Regions from separate parts of the Aquisalimonas sp. 2447 genome, predicted to be linked through region 2. Evidence: predicted binding sites of a transcription regulator. Region 2 holds the regulator's gene; each other region holds the start of a gene.
The links. Region 2 encodes FNR, which switches genes on or off when oxygen is low (the NO sensors DNR and NnrR bind a similar motif). Its sites were predicted from a motif close to TTGATNTANATCAA; they were not measured.

Region 1 (6,114 bases), 1.4 Mb from region 2:
GCCACCACGCGGTCGCGAGCACCCCTTCCGTCATGGGACCTGAGAGATTCACGGGCGATCGCAATGACGAGGCCGCTTGCTCCTTCGGTGGGCCAGCGGACGCTTTCGCCGGCCACTCTACGGAATCATCAACACCACAGCGGTCCGGTAGCCTGAGAGTTTCCGGGGTCGTTGCTCCTTCGGCGCCGGTGCAGCGTCGCACGCACCGATCTCTCCCGCTGTGGTTTACCTTCGCTTGGCACCGCCGAATAAGTATTGGCGATTCGCTATCTTTATACCATTCTTTTACACGTTTTGTACACCCACCCCGAGTATGGGAACGCCTGCCCTGCGGACCGTTTGTGCGCGGTCTTCGGCGGACGCGGACCGCCCTCACAAGGTCAGATGCCCTCCCGAGTAGCCCATCTTCAGTGACTGAGAGGGCCATTCAGATCACAAGCTCATTCATCCGGGCGTGTTGACAGCATTTAGGCCATGGGTGGACAGGGGAGCATAAAGTGGTCTGTGACTCAGGGAGGCCAAGTGAGTCATCTTCCATCTGCTGCGCTGGCAGCAAATCTGTGCTTGAGCCTATGGCCAGTGATCGGCTAGCGAAGGGAGCTTAAAGCAATGGATTGACGGAAAGGATGTGCGGGTGTACAATAATTGTACAGGGTTGAGACATGAGCAAGCTGGAGAGCCTAAGCCTCCCATGCTGTCGCCATTGTCTGCTCTGCTTGGGAGTGGGTGGCAGCACCTCAACGAGATGCTGTAGCTGACCTCTCATGGATTCGCCGGTTCTTATGACCGGTCTGTTTCTCCTCCAGGCGACTCCCAAGTCGCCCTTTATGCCCCCTCGCCCGAGGGGGTTTTTTTTGGCCTCTCGGGGCGAGGATCTGGTTCGTATTGTAGTTTCAGTGAACTGTTTGGCAAGGATTATTGATGCTGCGGCGCAATACCCTGTCCTCATGGTAATAAATGCAGCGGGCAGGTCGGTATACCCCGGTCACCCTATAGGGGTGTATTTGAGACTCCCGTAGTCCCAACCCGCTGAAGAGCGGAGGTTGGCTTAGACTAGTTCAGGGACGGCGATCGCACCCATTTGCCGGGGTTGCCATCCAGTCTGCGAGGCTACTGCCCCGACGTTACAAACGTTCGTAACATGGGGCAGTGCTTTCTTCTTGATACAGACCACTAATGGTACCCGCCGGAATGCGCGGACACCTTGCCGCGGAACACCCAGTAGGTCCAGGCCGTGTAGCCCAACACGACAGGGGTGAGGAATAGCACGCCCAGCAGGAGGAATAGCTGGCTCGCAGGCGCAGAGGCCGCATCCCAGAAGGTGTGATCCGGCGGCACAGCCAAAGGCCACATGCTGATCAGCAGACCGATGTAGAACATGATGAACAACACCATCGTGGCCACGAACGGCACACCTTCACGACGTTGCTCGATGGCCTGCCAGAGCCAGTAGGCCGCGCCCACTGTCACGAGAGGGAATACCCAGAGCCACTCCAGATTCCCGAACCAGCGCTCCATGACTCGGACCTCGGCCAAGGGTGTCCAGATACTGATGATGACGAAGAACACCATCACAGCGAGCAACATGCGCCTGGCCACCGCATAGGCCCAGTCCTGCAGCGGACCTTCGGTCTTGAGCACCAGCCAGGTGGCGCCGAGGAGCGTATACCCACACACCAAGGCCAAGCCCGTCATCACGGTGAACGGGGTCAGCCAGTCTAGCGGCCCACCGACGTAGGTGAAGCCATAGGTCTCGAAGCCCTGGATGTAAGCGCCCACCACGGCACCTTGGGCGAATGTCGCTACCAGCGAGCCACCAAAGAAGGACCAGTTCCATAGGTAGCGTGACCGGTTGGCCTTGAACCGAAACTCGAAGGCGACACCGCGGAAGATCAGGCCCGCCAGAAGCAGGAATACACCGATGTAGAGCGCAGGCAGGAACACGGCGTAGACCAGCGGAAAGGCTGCGAGAAGCCCCGCTCCACCGAGGATCAGCCAGGTTTCATTGCCGTCCCAGACCGGCGCCACGGAGTTCATCATCGCGTCGCGTGAGGCTTCATCGGGGGCGAAAGGGAAGAGAATCCCCACGCCCAGATCGAAGCCGTCCATGAGCACGTACATGAACACGCCGAAGCCGATGATCAGAATCCAGATCAGCGTCAGATCAAGCAGTTCCATGTCGATTAACCTCGCTCGCCACCGGTGACCGGGTTGTCATTGAGGGGTGTTCCCACCGCCGAGAACGGACGCTTCGGCCGGCCCTCGCTCTGAACTGGCGCGGCCTCCAGGGACTCCGGTCCGGCCTGGATAAGACGCACCAGGTAGTAAAGCCCCGCCGCGAAGATCACCGCATAGACCAGGATGAACCCCACCAAGGTGAACAGGGCCATGCCGCCGGTGAGCGAGGGAGTCACACCCTCGGCAGTGCGCATGACCCCATAGACGATGTATGGCTGACGGCCAATATCAGTGACGAACCAGCCCGCCAGCACCGCAACGAACGGCAGCGGAATCATCCAGGTGAACACGCGCAGCAGCCGTGTGGACTCGAACAGGCGTCCGCGCAGCCTCTGCACCAGCGCCACGGCGGCGACGGCGATCATCAACAGTCCGATGGCGACCATCACCCGGAAGCTCCAGAACACGATCCCTACCGGCGGTCGATCCTCGGCAGGCCACTCCTTCAGCCCGGGGACTTCTCCCTGGAGATCGTGAGTGAGGATAAGACTGGCCATGTTAGGAATAGCCACTTCCCAGTGGTTGGTCTCGTTGGCCGCATCCGGGATCGCGAACAGGATCAGCGGGGCGCCCTCCTTCGTCTCCCAGGCTCCCTCCATGGCTGCGACCTTGGCAGGCTGGTGCTCGAAGGAGTTGAGTCCGTGCCAGTCCCCAACCAGAAGCTGCGCCGGAGCAATGATGGCGAGGAGCACAACCGTCATCCCAAGCGCCTTCCGATTCAGCTCAGGAGCGCGGCGCCGGAGCAGATACCAGGCACTGACACCGGCGACAACGAATCCCGCGGTGAGGAATGAGGCCAGTGCCATATGGAAGAACCGCGGCCAGAGTGACGGGTTGAAGATGGCCTCTGCCCACGACGTGACGTGCAACAAGCCGTCGCGCATTTCAACTCCGGCCGGCGTCTGCATCCAGCTGTTGGCCGATAGAATCCAGAACGATGAGATGAACGTGCCCACCGCCACCATGCAGGCGGCGAAGAGGTGAACGCCCTTCGGCACCTTATCGCGGCCGAACAGTAGCACCCCGAGGAAGGTGGCCTCCAGGAAGAACGCGGTCACCACCTCATAACTGAGCACCGGGCCGAGGAAGTTGGCCGAAATATAAGAGAACGCGCTCCAGTTCGAGCCGAACTGAAAGGCCATGACGATGCCCGACACCACGCCCATGCCGAAGACTACGGCGAAGACCTTGGTCCAGAAGCGTGACAGAGTTGCGTAGACAGGATTCGAGGTTCGGTAGAACAACCCTTCAAGCGTGGCGATGTAGGCTGCCAAGCCAATAGTAAAAACCGGGAAGATTGCGTGGAAGGACACTACAAACGCGAACTGCACACGGGAGAGCAGCAGCGGATCAAGTTCCATAATGGCCACCTATGGTATGAAACGGACGCCAAGACAGGACTGTCTACTATATCCTAAGTTATAGTACCAGTGGAATCACCAGACGATATTGACTTGGGTCAAAGTCATCACCGTGCGAAGGGCCGTGCCCCAGCTGGTTGATATTCTCGGAGCTGGGGCGTCGCGCTCATGGCTGCGCAGGGAGATAGGCTCTTCCCGGGACCTCGACCGTCTTAATGCCTTGAAGTGTAATGTTACGGGTGAATTGCGGAGAGAACCTCCTACGTTACGCGAAGGAACTCCGTAATCACCTCAAGGCCATGGACAAAAAAAGCGTCTTCGCCGGCGAACTCTCCGCCGGTGTCGAACCAGTGTGCCGACAGCTGGTTCAGACTCGGGCAATATTCGTGCTCGATGGAACTGTTTAACAAAAGACCAAGTAACTGACTCGATGCCCTCGAGGGCGCGAGCCTTTCCTCAAGCGGCCGAATCGCGTCCCGTACTGACACGTCCGGGTCCCGGTCCTGAGCGCGCTCCACCAGACGGTCCACCTCGATCGTGATTTCCTCGAGCAGTACTTCCTCGGCGTCGGTGATCACGGCGCCAGCCGCATTGAACGTCGTTGTTCTGTCCGCACTCGTCCGCAAGCGTTCTGCCTGGAGGTCGTCCGCGAGCGCAGTGATGGCATTCCCTTCGATGCCATGGATCCATGTCGCGCCCAGATCCACGGGCATGTCCGGCCAATAATGACTCGTCCATATTCGACCGCCGATGCGATCACGCGCTTCCAGCACAAGGACCTCATGACCGTGAGCCTGCAACTCCTTGGCCGCGGCAAGGCCAGCGATCCCCGCCCCGACGACAATGATCCGTTTTCTGCTCGACATCGCTCCGCGGTGTCCCGTCCAAGGTGTATAGGGGCTATCTTGCCGCTTTCGGGCCAGAGGATACCGAGAACTCAGGTTGTCCTGCAGACGTTCTAAGGCCTCGACGTGACGCCGCACCGCAGCCGTCCCCGGGTCACGTACTCGAATGCCGGCTGTTCCGGCCAATACGTGACGCCCCCGGAGCGCGTCCGTCGCCATCCGGGACGTCGGCCTGTCGCGACACTCGCATACAGCCCGGGAGCAGGCAGGAAAGAGGTAGGAAACCCGGAATGCCTTCCAGGAGTGATCTACGCTGACAGGTGGCGGGTGCAACGCGCCATCAACACGTCGTGGTGCCCCCTGTCGAAGAGCCGCTGCAAGTTCGAATCCACGGTCCAGACTAATCGATAGCCCGTCTAGCGGCGCTAGACCTGCGTGTCTGGCAGGGCACTGTCTGGGGTGAAGGCGTAGCACAACTGTTGCGCGTCCGATCGGCCTACGGGTTCCCCCGTCACCCGGCAGACAGCACCTTGGCTTCCCCTGTCATCACGATACCCACAGTCGGCGCAGACACCGAACGTCGGCTCGCCGCACTGGGTGTCCACATGCGCGGTGATACGTCGCATCACGTCTTCTAGGGCTCGCCGCTTTGCCGGGGGAAGCATGTCGATGGCGCGAACCAGAGCGTCGGCAGGGTCTCCCATGAGCGCCTGCTCTCCCTCGGTGGTCAAGTGCAGCTCCTTCCTTCGTCCGTCTGCGGTGCTGTGTTCGCGTCGCAGATAGCCTTTCTGCACCAGGGATTTCACGGTCTGTGACGCAGTGCCGCGGGTGGTGCCGTGGTAGCTCGCGAACGCGGACGGCGTACGCGAGAAATCATTGGCGCGGGCGAAGAAGCGCAGCGCCGCCCATTGGGCAGCGGAAAGCGACGGGGCGCGGTGGCTGCCCGAGGCAAGATTGGCCGCGTGGATGATCAGATCTGCTGTGAGTTCAGACGTGTTGTCGCTCATGTCCATATGATAGCGAAACACTACCGAATTGAAACCAGTCTATGCCTTTGGTAATGTCGAAACGAAATCAAAAGACAGGATCCATGCATCATGAGCGCACACGAACCCTCGATCGCCGCTCCCGAGCAAGAGCCGGTGCGGCTGCGGTTCGACAATACCTATGCGCGGCTGCCCGAGCGCTTCTACGCCCGCTGTCAGCCGGCATCGCCGGCGGCGCCGGCAACGGTGCGGTTCAATCGTGGGCTGGCCACGGAACTGGGGCTGCCTGATCTGGAGCGTGCCCGGATCACCGGGATCTTCAGCGGTTGGCAGCTCCCGCAGGGTGCAGAGCCTATCGCGCTGGCCTACGCCGGCCACCAATTCTGTAACCTTGTTCCTCAGCTAGGGGATGGGCGCGCCCTGTTGCTCGGCGAAGTCGTCGATCGCAACGGTGTTCGCCGGGACATTCAGCTCAAGGGCTCGGGCACCACGCCTTTCTCCCGCGGTGGCGACGGTCGCTGTCCGATCGGGCCTGCGATGCGGGAGTACCTGGTCAGCGAAGCCATGCATGCCATGGGCGTGCCCACCAGCCGTGCCCTGGCGCTGGTCAGCACGGGTGAGAGCGTGCAGCGCGAGACGCACCTCCCCGGTGCGGTCATCACCCGGGTGGCACAGAGCCACGTC
Region 2 (6,114 bases):
GCCCAGGGCGATCCAGTCGTCAGGGCGGAGCTCGCGGCGTTTCGGGCAGACGCTCTCGCCCAGGTACACCACGTCCACGGGGCTGTCGGCGATGTCCGCGTAGAATGCTTCGGCACTCTCGCGTGGCCAGAAGTACTGACACGGTCCCAGGGTGATGCGCGGTTGCATGGCGGGGCTCCTTACTGCCAGGGGCGGTGATAGGCGCCGAGAGTGGTCTGGCTGCCTTCGGAGAGGTCGGTCAGGGTCCGCTGTCCGTCGGTGGTCTGGCCCGCCCCTGGGTCACCGGCAAGGCAGCGATCGATCTCCCGCCGCCACACTGCGGCCACCTGCCGGATGTACCCCGGGCTGCGCTGGCGGCCTTCCAGTTTGATGGCGGTGACGCCGGCGGCACGCAGTTGCGGCAGAAGGTCCAGGGTGTTGAGGCTGGTGGGTTCTTCCAGGGCGTGCCGGGTCTGCCCCTCGACGTTGAAGCGCCCCTTGCACAGGGTGGGGTAGCCCGCCTTTTCACCGGGCATGAAGCGGTCGATGAGCACACCGTTGAGTCGCGAGCTGAGGACGCCGTCGGCGGTCTCGTCCCAGCGCACGTGGGCGGCCGGGGAACAGGCGCCGGCGGAGTTGGGGGACTCGCCGGTGGCATAGGACGACAGCAGACAGCGCCCCTCTGCCATGATGCACAGCGAGCCGAAGCCGAACACCTCCAGTTCCACCGGTGAATCGGCCGCCATTTGCTGGACCTGTGCCAGGGACAGCACCCGCGGCAGAACGGCGCGGCGGATGCCGAAACATTCGTGGTAGAAGCGCAACGCTTCCAGGCTCGTCGCCGAGGCCTGGACGGAGAGGTGGCGAGGGAGTCCGGGGTGGTGGCTGGCAGCGTAATCCAGCAGGCCGGTATCGGCCAGGATCACCGCGTCGACGTCGAGATCGGCGGCACGGTCCACGGCTGCCGTCCACTGCCGCCAGCCGGCTGGCTGCGGAAAGGTGTTGATGGCCATGAACACCCGCACTCCGCGTTGCCGCGCGTCGCGGACGCCGCGCTCCAGTTGCCGGGGGCTGAAGTTCAGGCCCGGGAAATGGCGCGCGTTGGTGGCGTCCTGGAGGCCGGTGTAGACGGCGTCGGCGCCGCTATCGATGGCCGCACGCAGGGCGGCAGGGTTGCCGGCCGGACAGACGAGTTCCATGTTGTGCTCCCCCTCAACACGATGCGGGAGCAGGATGCGCAGCGGACTGGTCGTGCGCCTTGATGCAGATCAACGCGCTCAGTTCAGCCGACCGGGGTCACCGGCACGGCCGACCTCGCGCTGCATGGTGGCAGTGCCGCCGGTGGTCATCGCGCGCAGTCCCTGGGGGTCCTCCAGGGTGATCTCCTTGCCCGCGGCAGTGATCCAGCCGTTGTCGGCGAAGCGGCGAAACAGACGGCTCATGGTCTCGGGGGCCAGGCCGAGGTAGTTGCTGAGCTCATGACGGGACATTGGCAGGCGGAAACGCGTTGCCGAAAGCCCACGCTGGGAGAAGCGATCGGAGAGGCTGATCAGCAGGATTGCCAGCCGCTGCTCCGCGGTGCGTCGAGCGAGGGCGTGCAGCATTTCCTGTTCGCTGAAAATCTCCTTGCTCATGATGCGCAGGAGCTGGCGCTGCAGGCCCGGGATGTCCTCGGACAGGCTCTCGAGTGCCTGGAAGGGGATCTCGCAGATGCTTGTGGTTTCCAGGGCGCAGGCCGTGGACGGATGGGTGCCGAAACTGATGGCATCCAGGCCCAGCAGTTCTCCGGGCAGATGGAAGGCAGTGATCTGCTCCTCGCCGTCTTCGGACACTGACATGCTTTTCAGCGCACCGGTGCGCACGGCGTATAGTGCTTCAAAGTCGCCACCGGCACGATAGAGCACGTCACCCCGGGAGAGCGGACGGCGTCGCTGGACGATGTTGTCCAGAGCGTCCACGTCCGGACTGTCCAGGGCCACCGGCAGACACAGGTCGCTGAGGCTGCAGGTTCGACACGCTTCGCGAATTTGCCGCAGGTGAACCGCGTTCGCTTTTTGTTGAGCCATCTCGCGTTGCTCCTTGCCGCCCCGGACAATTTTATTACTGTTGGGGTAGGACTCCGGTCGAGAGTATAGCAGTCACGCGGTAGTGACCCGAGTGTTCCAGAGTGGTGCATTGCCATGGATCATGTCAGCGCGCGTAGCCCCTCCGGGTCAATGAGGGTGACACGGCGTCGCTCGACGCCGATCAGGCCGCTGGCGCTCAACTCGTGAAGTATTCGTGAAAGGGTCTCCGGTGTCATGGACAGGCGTGAGGCCACCACATGTTTGGGTGCCGGCAGCTGAACCTCTTCGCCGGCCTGTAGCTGGCCGGAGCCCTGCACCAGAAGGTAACGGACCACCCGGGGCCGGGATTGCTGCAGCGTCAGCTGATCGATGTCGTCAAGCCGGTTGCGCAGCCGCATACTCAGATCGGCCAACAGTCGCATGCACGTCTCCGGGCTGTCCTTGAGTACGCTGCGATAGTCGTCGCTGGGTATGCCCACCAGGCGACTCGCCTCCAGGGCCTCTGCCGTGACCGGGAAGCGCTTGGCATCCATGAACATGACTGCCTCGGCGAAGGACTCCCCCGCTCGCACCAGGTGGATGACCTTCTCCTGGCCGTCCGGGTTGCTCCGCGAAAGCTTGATCAGGCCGGACTCCACCACGAAGAACTGCTCGGCGGTGTCACCGGCATGGAAAAGGATCTCGCCGGCGCGGAGCGTAATCCTGCGGGAGCGTTCGGCGAGATTGTCCCGCACCGATTCCTCCAGGGAACTGAAAAGCGCGTTGTTCTTGAGCGTTGCTCGAGGATCCTGGTCAGTCATCGGGAGTCACGATCCGGTCGAGAATGAAGCGGGCGACGGCCTCCGGGCCATCCAGAGGGAGCCGGGGCAGGGGACACTCCAGTGGTAGTTGATCCGGCGCGGCAACCGCGACGATGGAGTCGTCCTGGAGAAACAGGGGTGGTCGATCGCCACCCGGATCCCGGATGAGTTCAATCTTGGGGAACCGCTCATGGCGGAACCCTTCGATGAGAATCAGGTCGACACTGCTTTGATCCAGTCGGGCGAGCTCTTCCGCCAGACGCGGGTCACGGCCCTGCGGGCGCTCCTGCATCAATGCCCATCGACGTCCCGACGTGATCAGCACCTGGTCGGCACCGGCCTTGCGCAGGGTATGGCTGTCCTTGCCCGGGGTGTCTACATCGAACTCGTGATGGGCATGCTTGATCAGTGCCAAACGGATCCCGGCCTGGCGCAGCAGTGGGATCACCGCCTTCAGCAGGGTCGTCTTGCCGGTGCCGCTCCAGGCAGCGAATCCCAGCAGGGGACGTTGCGCGGTGTCCGGCCAGAGGGCCTGATGGGGATACTGACAGGTTTCCGAAACCGTGCTGGTCATGGTCGTCCGCTTGGCTCACACTGTGTTGGCGATACCTTACACGGATGCTCCGTCCCGGTGCATCTGTCGTTACAGTACGAGTTTACCGCCCCGGCGGCAGCGTTTGACGAGGACAACAGTGATGGCCGAAGAACTTCCCTCCGGCGCAGGCGAAATCGCCGAAGAATATCCCGAGATCTGGGAGGCGTACGGACGTCTCGGCCGGGCATGTTCCGAAGCTGGCCCGCTGGATGAACGCGATCGACGCCTGGTGAAGCTGGCCATGGCCATCGCCCTGGGCAGCGAGGGGGCGACTCACTCCCACGCCCGTCGTGCCCTGGATGAGGGCTTCACCGGCGACGAGATCCGCCAGGTCGCCCTGCTGGGCATGACCACCATCGGTTTCCCGTCCTCGGTGGCGGCGTTGACCTGGGTGGAGGACATCCTCGAGGAAGAGGAGGACGACGACGCGGCAGACGACGACATCGAGGACTGAGCCGGCCACGCCGGCTTATCCGTACCCCGGATCCAGCCGAAAGTGCATCGTGATGCACCGCTCAAGGCGCTTGGCCGCGCAGCTTGCGTAGCTCACGTAGGGCGGACCTTCAGGTCCGCCGTCACGAAATCTGCAAACCAGGGCGGCCGATCAAAGCCCATCGGCGGACCTGAAGGTCCGCCCTACGCCTTTCTATCCGTTACGACCATTTCCGCCCACAAAAAAGCCCGGCACCGGGCCGGGCTTTGTTCCTGTCAGCGCTGCAGGCGCCGGAGGCTTACCCCCCGAACTTCGCCTTGGCCTCCTGGCGACGCCGATGCAGGACCGGCTCGGTGTAGCCGTTGGGCTGCTCGCGGCCCTTGAAAACCAGATCACACGCCGCCTGGAAGGCAACGCTGTCCTCGAAGTTTGGCGCCATGTTGCGGTAGTTCGGGTCATCGGCATTCTGCCGGTCCACCACCTCGGCCATCCGCTTCATGGTGTCCATCAGCGTCTGTTCGGTGGTGATGCCGTGGTGCAGCCAGTTGGCGAGCAACTGGCTGGCAATGCGCAGGGTGGCGCGGTCTTCCATCAGACCCACGTCGTTGATATCCGGGACCTTGGAACAGCCGACACCGTGGTCGATCCAGCGCACCACATAGCCGAGGATGCCCTGGACGTTGTTGTCCAGTTCCTGCTGGATCTCCTGGTCCGACCAGGACGGATTGGTCTCCACCGGGACGGTGAGCAGATCGTCCAGGCTGGCCCGCGAGCGCTTGGCGATTTCCGCCTGTACCGCATGCACGTCCACCTGGTGATAGTGGATGGCGTGAATGGTGGCAGCGGTGGGCGAGGGCACCCAGGCGGTGTTGGCACCGGCCTTGGGATGGCCGATCTTGGCCTCCAGCATGTCCTTCATCATGTCCGGCTTGGGCCACATACCCTTGCCGATCTGGGCATGACCCTTCAGCCCGCACTCCAGGCCGATGTCGACGTTCCAGTCCTCGTAGGCCTTGATCCAGGGCTCGCCCTTGATGTCTTCCTTGCGCTTGAAGGGCCCCATCTCCATGGAGGTGTGGATCTCGTCACCGGTGCGGTCCAGGAAGCCGGTGTTGATGAAGATGATGCGGTCGCTGGCCTGGCGCAGGCACTCCTTGAGGTTCACCGTGGTGCGGCGCTCCTCGTCCATGACGCCGATCTTCAGGGTGCTGCGCTTGAGGCCATAGGCGTCCTCCACCCGATTGAGAATCTCGCAGGCAAAGGCGACTTCCTCGGGGCCGTGCATCTTCGGCTTGACGATGTACATGCTGCCGGCGCGGGAGTTGGTGTGCTTGCCCGAGCCATTCAGGTCGTGGAGGAAGCCCAGCGAGGTCATCACCGCGTCCAGCATGCCCTCCGGGATCTCGTTGCCCTGGGCGTCCAGTACCGCCGGGGTGGTCATCAGGTGGCCGACGTTGCGGACCAGCATCAGGGCGCGGCCATGCAGCCGGACTTCACCACCGTTGGCGCCGGTGTAGACGCGGTCATCATGGAGCTTGCGGACAAAGGTCTTGCCGCCTTTCTCCATCTTCTCTTCCAGGTCCCCGCGCATCAGGCCGAGCCAGTTGCGGTAGACCAGGGTCTTGTCTTCGCCGTCAACAGCGGCGACGGAGTCCTCACAGTCCATGATCGCGGTCATCGCGGATTCCTGTACCACGTCCTTGACGCCGGCGGCGTGGTCCTTGCCCACCGGATCGTTGGCGTCGATGCGGATGTCCAGGTGCATGCCGTGGCGGCGCAGCAGGACGGACTCGGGCGCGTTGGCATCGCCCTGGTACCCAATGAACTGTTCCGGGTGCTTCAGGGTGGTGTCGCCGGCGCCGGTGGTGATGACCAGCTTGCCGCCTTCGATCCTGTACGCGGTAACGTCGGCATGGCTGCCCTGGGCCAGCGGGGCGGCATCGTCCAGCACCTTGGCGGCGAGGCGCACCACTTCCGCACCGCGGACGGGGTTGTAGCTAGAGCCTTTTTCCTTGCCGCCGTCTTCGGGAATGATGTCGCTGCCGTAGAGGGCATCGTAGAGGCTGCCCCAGCGGGCGTTACCGGCATTCAGGGCGAAGCGGGCGTTGCTGATGGGCACCACCAGCTGCGGGCCGGCGACTTCGCCGATCTCCGGGTCCACGTTGGCGGTGGTGACCTGAAAATCATCACCCTCGGGCAGCAGGTAGCCGATGTCCTTCAGGAACTGCTTGTACGCCTCGT
Region 3 (6,114 bases), 210 kb from region 2:
CGAGAGGAAGGCCAGGAACTGGAACACCCACAACGGCGTGTCGGTGCTCTGCAGGGCGAAGTAGGCGCCGATGGCCGGGATCATCAACAGCGCGGTGCTAAAGAAGACCTGATTAGCAAGGAGCCTCAGCGCGGATGATGCGTTGAGGGTGTGGCGCGCAGCGTACGGCGGCGACGAGCAGCCGTTGCGGGAGCGCGGCAAGGTCGAAGCGGCGGTTGAAGCGATAGGCGAACGCGGCGAGGTAGCGAGCGGCGTACTTGCGGAATCGGAAGGCATGGTAGCAACCGGAGAGACTGGTTTTGAGGTTCCCGAGCACGGTGTTGATCCACTGGAACTCGGGCAACTGGCTTGGCTTGCGCCCCGCGACGACGGTGGGCTGATGGGTGCATCCGGCGGCCGCGACCGCCCGGAAGCACGCGAGCCCGTCAGAGAACACGGTGGTGCCGGGTGCGAGCGCCCCGCGGGCCCAGTCGGTAATGGCTCGGGCGCTGAACGTCGCCACCGGCGTGAGCTTGACGCGCAGCGGATGGCCCTCGTCGTCGAGCGAGACTGCGGCGACGAAGGCGCATTTGTTCTCGGAACCGCGCCCGACCTTGCCACCGCTGCGCTCGCCGCCGAGGTAGGCGTCATCGACCTGGACGTCACCGGCGAGCACGTACCTGTCCTCGCGCTCGGCCATCGCCCCCATGAGCTTGTGGTGGATCAGCCAGGCGGTGGGGTAGCTCACGCCGAGCTGGCGTGCGAGCGCAAGCGCCGACAGCCCCGTCTTCGCCTGGCTGAGCAGGTAGATGGCGAGAAACCACACCGTCAAGGGCAGCTTGGTGCCCTGCATGACCGTGCCGGCGATCAGCGAGGTCTGGTGTCGGCAACTGCGGCATTGGAACAGCGGGTGGGTGCGTCCGTGCACGCGGCTGTGCTCGTGCCCGTTACAGCGAGGGCAGCGGAAGCCGTGCGGCCAGCGGGCCTGCTCCAGTGCCGCGGCGCACTGGGCCTCCTCGCCGTAGTGGCGGAAGAACGCGGTCAACGACAGACCGGGCTGGAACTGGATGCGGTTCATGGGCATGGGGCGTGCCTCCGGCATGAATACTGTAATTATAACCAGTATATACACCCCCGGTGGCCGCGCCAGCAAGCGCAAGCTGACGGTCGTTGCTAATCAGGAAAGAAGATGGTATTCCGCCCCCCGGCGATGCGGATGAAGAACGAGGCCGGAATTCGGAGGGTGGCACCGGTGAAGCCGGCAATGGCCGTGATGGTGAACATCTCCCGTTCGGAGAACGGGAAGCCGATGTTCATCATCTGCACGGTGATCATCCCCCACATCATCCAGACTGCGAAGCCCATCAACAGATTAGGGATGGAGATCCACAGGTTGCGATAGGCAACCTTCTTGCCCTCACGCTCCCAGAACTCCGTGTCCTCGGGATTCCAGTGCTCGATGTCTCGATTCCAAGCCACGGTTTCATGCCTCCTTTTGCCGCTGTGGCGGTACGCCGGGACGGCCGGCCCCGGCAATGCAAGTGATCAGTTGTCCTGCCCGGCGGCCTCGTTGCGCACGGTGGGCTGGTGGTAGACGTCCCGCGTGAGCACCGGCTGGCGCCGCTCCGTCCACCACATCCAGACCACGGACACCAGGGTGAAGCCGAAGCACAGCATCCAGATACTGGTGGTCACGCCGGTGAAATCGATCAGCGCGCCGAACATCGGCGGCAGCAGGAAGCCACCAAGACCCCCGAACAGGCCCACCATGCCGGACACCAGGCCCAGGTTGTGGTCGTATTCGTCGGAGAGGTACTTGAACACCGATGCCTTGCCGATGCCCCAGGCGATGCCGACGATGAACAGCAGCGTGGTGAACAGCCACACCGGCATGGACAGGGTGAAGGTCAGCGTCTCGCCACCCATCTGCTGGATGGTGTACTCCGTGGGCGGGTAGGACATGAAGAAGAAACTGACCAGGCTCGCCCACATGCACACCCAGGTCACGGTGTGCGCACCGAACCGGTCGGAGAGATAGCCGCCGAAGGCGCGGATCACCCCCGAGGGCAGCACGAAAATGGTGGCGATGAGCGCGGCGAGCTGGATGCCGACGCCGTACTCCAGCATGTAGTAGCGAGTGAGGTACAGGGACACGCCCACGTAGCCGCCGAACACCACGGAGTAGTACTGGCAGTACTTCCACACCTTGGGGTCGTTCAGCACTTTGACCTGCTCGCGAAGCGTCGGCGCCTTCTTGTTCGGATCCTTGAGCTGAGGCTCGGTGTAGGTGAAAAACCAGAACAGGATGGCAGTAATGGCGACGATGGCGGCGTAGATATTGGCGACCGCCTGCCAGCTCAGCACCACAATGATGGTGGGCGCCAGGTACTTGGTCACCGCGGCGCCGGCGTTACCCGCGCCGAAAATGCCCATGGCCAGGCCCTGCTTGCCGCGCTCGAACCACTTGGCCGTGTAGGAAATACCCACGGAGAACGAACCCCCGGCCAGCCCCACGAAGGCACCGATGATGAGCAGCTGCCAGTACTCCGTGGCGAACTGCACCAGCCACACTGCGGGCAGCACGCACAACATGAGGATGAAGAACACCGGCCGGCCGCCGTACTTGTCCGCCCAGGCGCCCAGGGGCAGCCGGACCAGGGAGCCGGTGAGGATCGGCAGCGAGGTGAGAATGCCGAACTGGGTGTTGGTCAGGCCCAGCTCTTCCTGGATCGGCACCCCGATCTCGCCGAACATGGTCCAGACCATGAACATCATCGTGAACGCGAAGGTGTTCATGGAAAGGACGGAGTACTGTTTGAATCGCTGGGTGGCCATAGACTCCCCTGCCATTGTGGTTTGCCGGCGGCACGATCGGGTGGCAACGTTATGGATACAAACAGATGAAAGTCTTGATCGCGATCAAATAATTGATCCCGCAAAATCGTGCATAATCATGCACATATATCTTATTAATTAACTCGAACCGAATCCTAAGTGACTGTTTTCCGGTTGCTGATAGTCCCTGCGAGGTATTTCCTTTATGCCTTACCGCCGTTTCGTGACTCATTAGAGGTATGCCCCTGAAACCGCGGAAAACACACAAGGACCGCCCCCGGTCCCTGCGCGTGCGGCTCGGGCTGATTCTGCTCGCCATGACGGTGCTAGCTCTGTTCAGCATGGGGGCATCCATCTACATCGCGGAGACGGCGCAGGATGACGCCGCCGCCATCAACAAGGCCGGCTCACTGCGCATGCAGTCCTACCGCATTGCGGCGCTGCTCCAGGGCGAGGCCCCCGTGACCGAGGTGAGCGTGGCAAGGGAAGAGTTCGACGCGATCCTGAACGCCCCGGCGCTGACCAAGACCACGGAGGCGGCAGGGGCGGCACCGGGCCGCCACTACCGGGAGGTGCGCCAGACCTGGGAGGACACCCTCGCCCCGGATCTCCAGCTGGTCATCGACGACGAGGGTGACGTCGGCGGTGCACTCTATCTCGATGAGGTCCACAACTTCGTCACGGCGGTGGACACCATGGTCGCTGCCCTGCAGCGGCAGGCCGAGCAGCGCATCCAGTGGTTGCGCCTCAGCCAGGCGGCGGCGGTGGTGCTTGCGCTGACGCTGGCGCTCACCGCGGTGTACCTGATTCACAGCGGCATCACGCGGCCCCTGGCCGAGCTGATGGGGATGGCGGAACGCGTACGCCAGGGTGATTTCACCGGCCGTGTGCAGCATACCCGCCGCGACGAGATCGGCCTGCTGGGGCGGAGTTTCAACACCATGGCCGCCGACCTGGAGACACTACATGCGGGGCTGGAGCGACAGGTGGAGATCAAGACCCGCGAGTTGCGCCGCAGCAACGAGGCCTTGCAGCTGCTCTACGACGCCGCGCGCACGCTCACCCCGGGGCAGCTGAACGAAGAGACCGTCCGCCCCATTCTGCAGCATCTCAGCCGGGTCACCGACATCCGTCTCATCACGGCATGCATCGCCGATCCCGACGAGAGCTCTGCTCGCCATACAATCAGCTCCGTGGCGGGCTACGAGCCCGCCTTCTGCCGCGCCCCGGACTGCAGCCACTGCCTGGACGGCAATGTTGCCCGGATACGCGGCGGCATCGGCGATGGTCTTGCCACCATTCCGCTGGAACACCGGAGTGAACAGTACGGGGTCATGCTGCTGGAATTCACGTCCGGCACGGTGCCGGAGCAGTGGAAGTTCCGCCTCGCCGACGCCGTGGCAGAGAAGATTGCCGTTGCCATCGGCCTGGCCCGGGAAGCACGCCGCCAGCGCCGGCTGGCGCTGCTGGAAGAGCGTTCAGTGATCGCCCGGGAGCTGCACGATTCCCTGGCCCAGTCCCTGTCCTACCTGAAAATCCAGGTCGCGCGACTGGACGCGGGCCTGCGGGATCAGGCCACCAGCGCGACTACCACCTCCGCGGTAACAGAGTTGCGCGAGGGACTCAACACCGCCTATGGTCACCTTCGCGAGCTCCTGACAACGTTCCGACTAAAGATGAATGAACCGGGACTCGCCGCCGCACTGCACGCGGCCGCGGAAGAGTACCGACGCCGGAGCGAGGGGACCGATATCCGCATTGAACGGCTCGACACGGGACTGAACCTTGACTCCAATGCCGAGATCCATGTGCTGCACATCGCCAGGGAAGCCCTGGCCAACGTGGTCAATCACGCCCGCGCCGCGCATGCCTGGGTCCATCTCTGCGGCAGTGAGGATGGCTGGGTCACGCTCAGCGTGGACGACGACGGCATCGGCATCGCAGACAGGCAAGAGCGCCCGCACCACTACGGCATACGAATCATGACGGAACGAGCAAACAGTCTGGGCGGGACGCTGAACGTGTCCCGGCGGGAGCCCAAGGGCACACATCTCGAGGTGCGTTTCCCGGCGCGCGATGACACGGTGACGGAGTCCGTCGTATGACAACCCGAGTTCTGATTATCGACGACCACCCGCTTCTGCGGCGCGGAGTGATGCAACTGCTGGAGCTGGAGAACGACCTCGAACCCGTCGGTGAGGCCAGCGACGGCAGCGAAGGCCTGCAACTCGCGCAGGAACTCGACCCCGACCTGATCCTGCTGGACCTGAACATGGAGGGCATGACCGGGGTCGAGACGCTGCGCGCGCTGCGCGACCAGGGCAGCGAAGCTTGCGTCGTGGTGCTCACCGTCTCCGACAGCGATGAGGACATCACCAACTCGCTACGCGCGGGGGCCAATGGCTACCTGCTCAAGGACATGGAACCCGAGGCCCTGGTGGCGCAGCTTCAGCGCGCTGCCCAAGGGGAAGTGGTGATCAGCGACACGCTCACATCCAGCCTCGCCCGTGCCCTGACCAGGGACCGCCCCACCTCCGAGAGCAACCTGGACACGCTCACCGCACGGGAGCGGGAAATCCTGCGCCACCTGGCGCGGGGCGAGAGCAACAAGACCATTGCCCGCAACCTGGGCATCACCGAGGGCACCACCAAGGTGCACGTCAAGAACCTGCTCAAGAAGATGAACTTCCGCTCCCGGGTCGAGGCGGCCGTTTGGGCCGTCGAGAAAGGATTCAGATAGGAGTGCTCCATGGCCGAGTACTACACCCTGATCAAGCATGTGCACCAGGGCAGCGCCATCCTCAGCGTTGCCCTGTTCATCCTGCGGGGCATCTGGATGATGGCGGGATCGGGCATGCTGCAGCGGGCGTGGGTGCGTATCGTGCCGCACGTCATCGACACGGTACTGCTGGTCAGTGCCCTGCTGCTTGCCTGGATCATCGCCCAGTACCCCTTCGTCCATGGCTGGGTGACCGCCAAGGTGGTGGGGCTGGTGATCTACATCGCCCTGGGCATGATCGCGCTGAAACGCGGACGGACCATGGGCATCCGCGTGGTGGCCTGGGTCGCCGCGCTGATGGTGTTCGCCTACATCATGCTGGTGGCGGTGACCAAGCAGGTGCTGCCCCTGATCGGCTGAGGTGGCGACCAGGCATCGCGGCACAAGGCGGGGACCATGGCGCCATCGTAGCCATCGTAGGGCGGACCTTCAGGTCCGCCGATGGGCTTCGATGAGCCACCTTGGCCTGCATGTCTTGCACGGCGGACCTGAAGGTCCGCCCTACGGTCCTCGGCCGAGCT

Region 1: a site for FNR is predicted at 3,688-3,701, ahead of KU884_RS04095 (cytochrome ubiquinol oxidase subunit I). Genes of this name have one in related genera too.
Region 3: a site for FNR is predicted at 2,889-2,902, ahead of KU884_RS11570 (nitrate/nitrite transporter). Genes of this name have one in related genera too.

What each region holds. Positions count from the first base shown of each region.
Region 1 is NZ_CP050695.1:887,511-893,624, reverse strand. Features, by position in the region: glycine riboswitch at 131-228, opposite strand; gene cydB (cytochrome d ubiquinol oxidase subunit II) at 1,174-2,178, opposite strand; gene KU884_RS04095 (cytochrome ubiquinol oxidase subunit I) at 2,184-3,599, opposite strand; gene KU884_RS04090 (FAD-dependent oxidoreductase) at 3,860-4,465, opposite strand; gene KU884_RS04085 (MarR family winged helix-turn-helix transcriptional regulator) at 4,870-5,451, opposite strand; gene KU884_RS04080 (YdiU family protein) at 5,542-6,114, shown strand, end outside.
Region 2 is NZ_CP050695.1:2,251,285-2,257,398, reverse strand. Features, by position in the region: gene KU884_RS10655 (U32 family peptidase) at 1-168, opposite strand, end outside; gene KU884_RS10650 (peptidase U32 family protein) at 180-1,178, opposite strand; gene fnr (fumarate/nitrate reduction transcriptional regulator Fnr) at 1,257-2,045, opposite strand; gene KU884_RS10640 (Crp/Fnr family transcriptional regulator) at 2,165-2,845, opposite strand; gene mobB (molybdopterin-guanine dinucleotide biosynthesis protein B) at 2,838-3,419, opposite strand; gene KU884_RS10630 (carboxymuconolactone decarboxylase family protein) at 3,541-3,894, shown strand; gene KU884_RS10625 (malate synthase G) at 4,172-6,114, opposite strand, start outside.
Region 3 is NZ_CP050695.1:2,462,977-2,469,090, forward strand. Features, by position in the region: gene KU884_RS11555 (antiporter) at 1-84, opposite strand, end outside; gene KU884_RS11560 (IS1595 family transposase) at 113-1,063, opposite strand; gene KU884_RS11565 (hypothetical protein) at 1,153-1,458, opposite strand; gene KU884_RS11570 (nitrate/nitrite transporter) at 1,525-2,814, opposite strand; gene KU884_RS11575 (HAMP domain-containing protein) at 3,054-4,919, shown strand; gene narL (two-component system response regulator NarL) at 4,916-5,554, shown strand; gene KU884_RS11585 (SirB2 family protein) at 5,564-5,953, shown strand.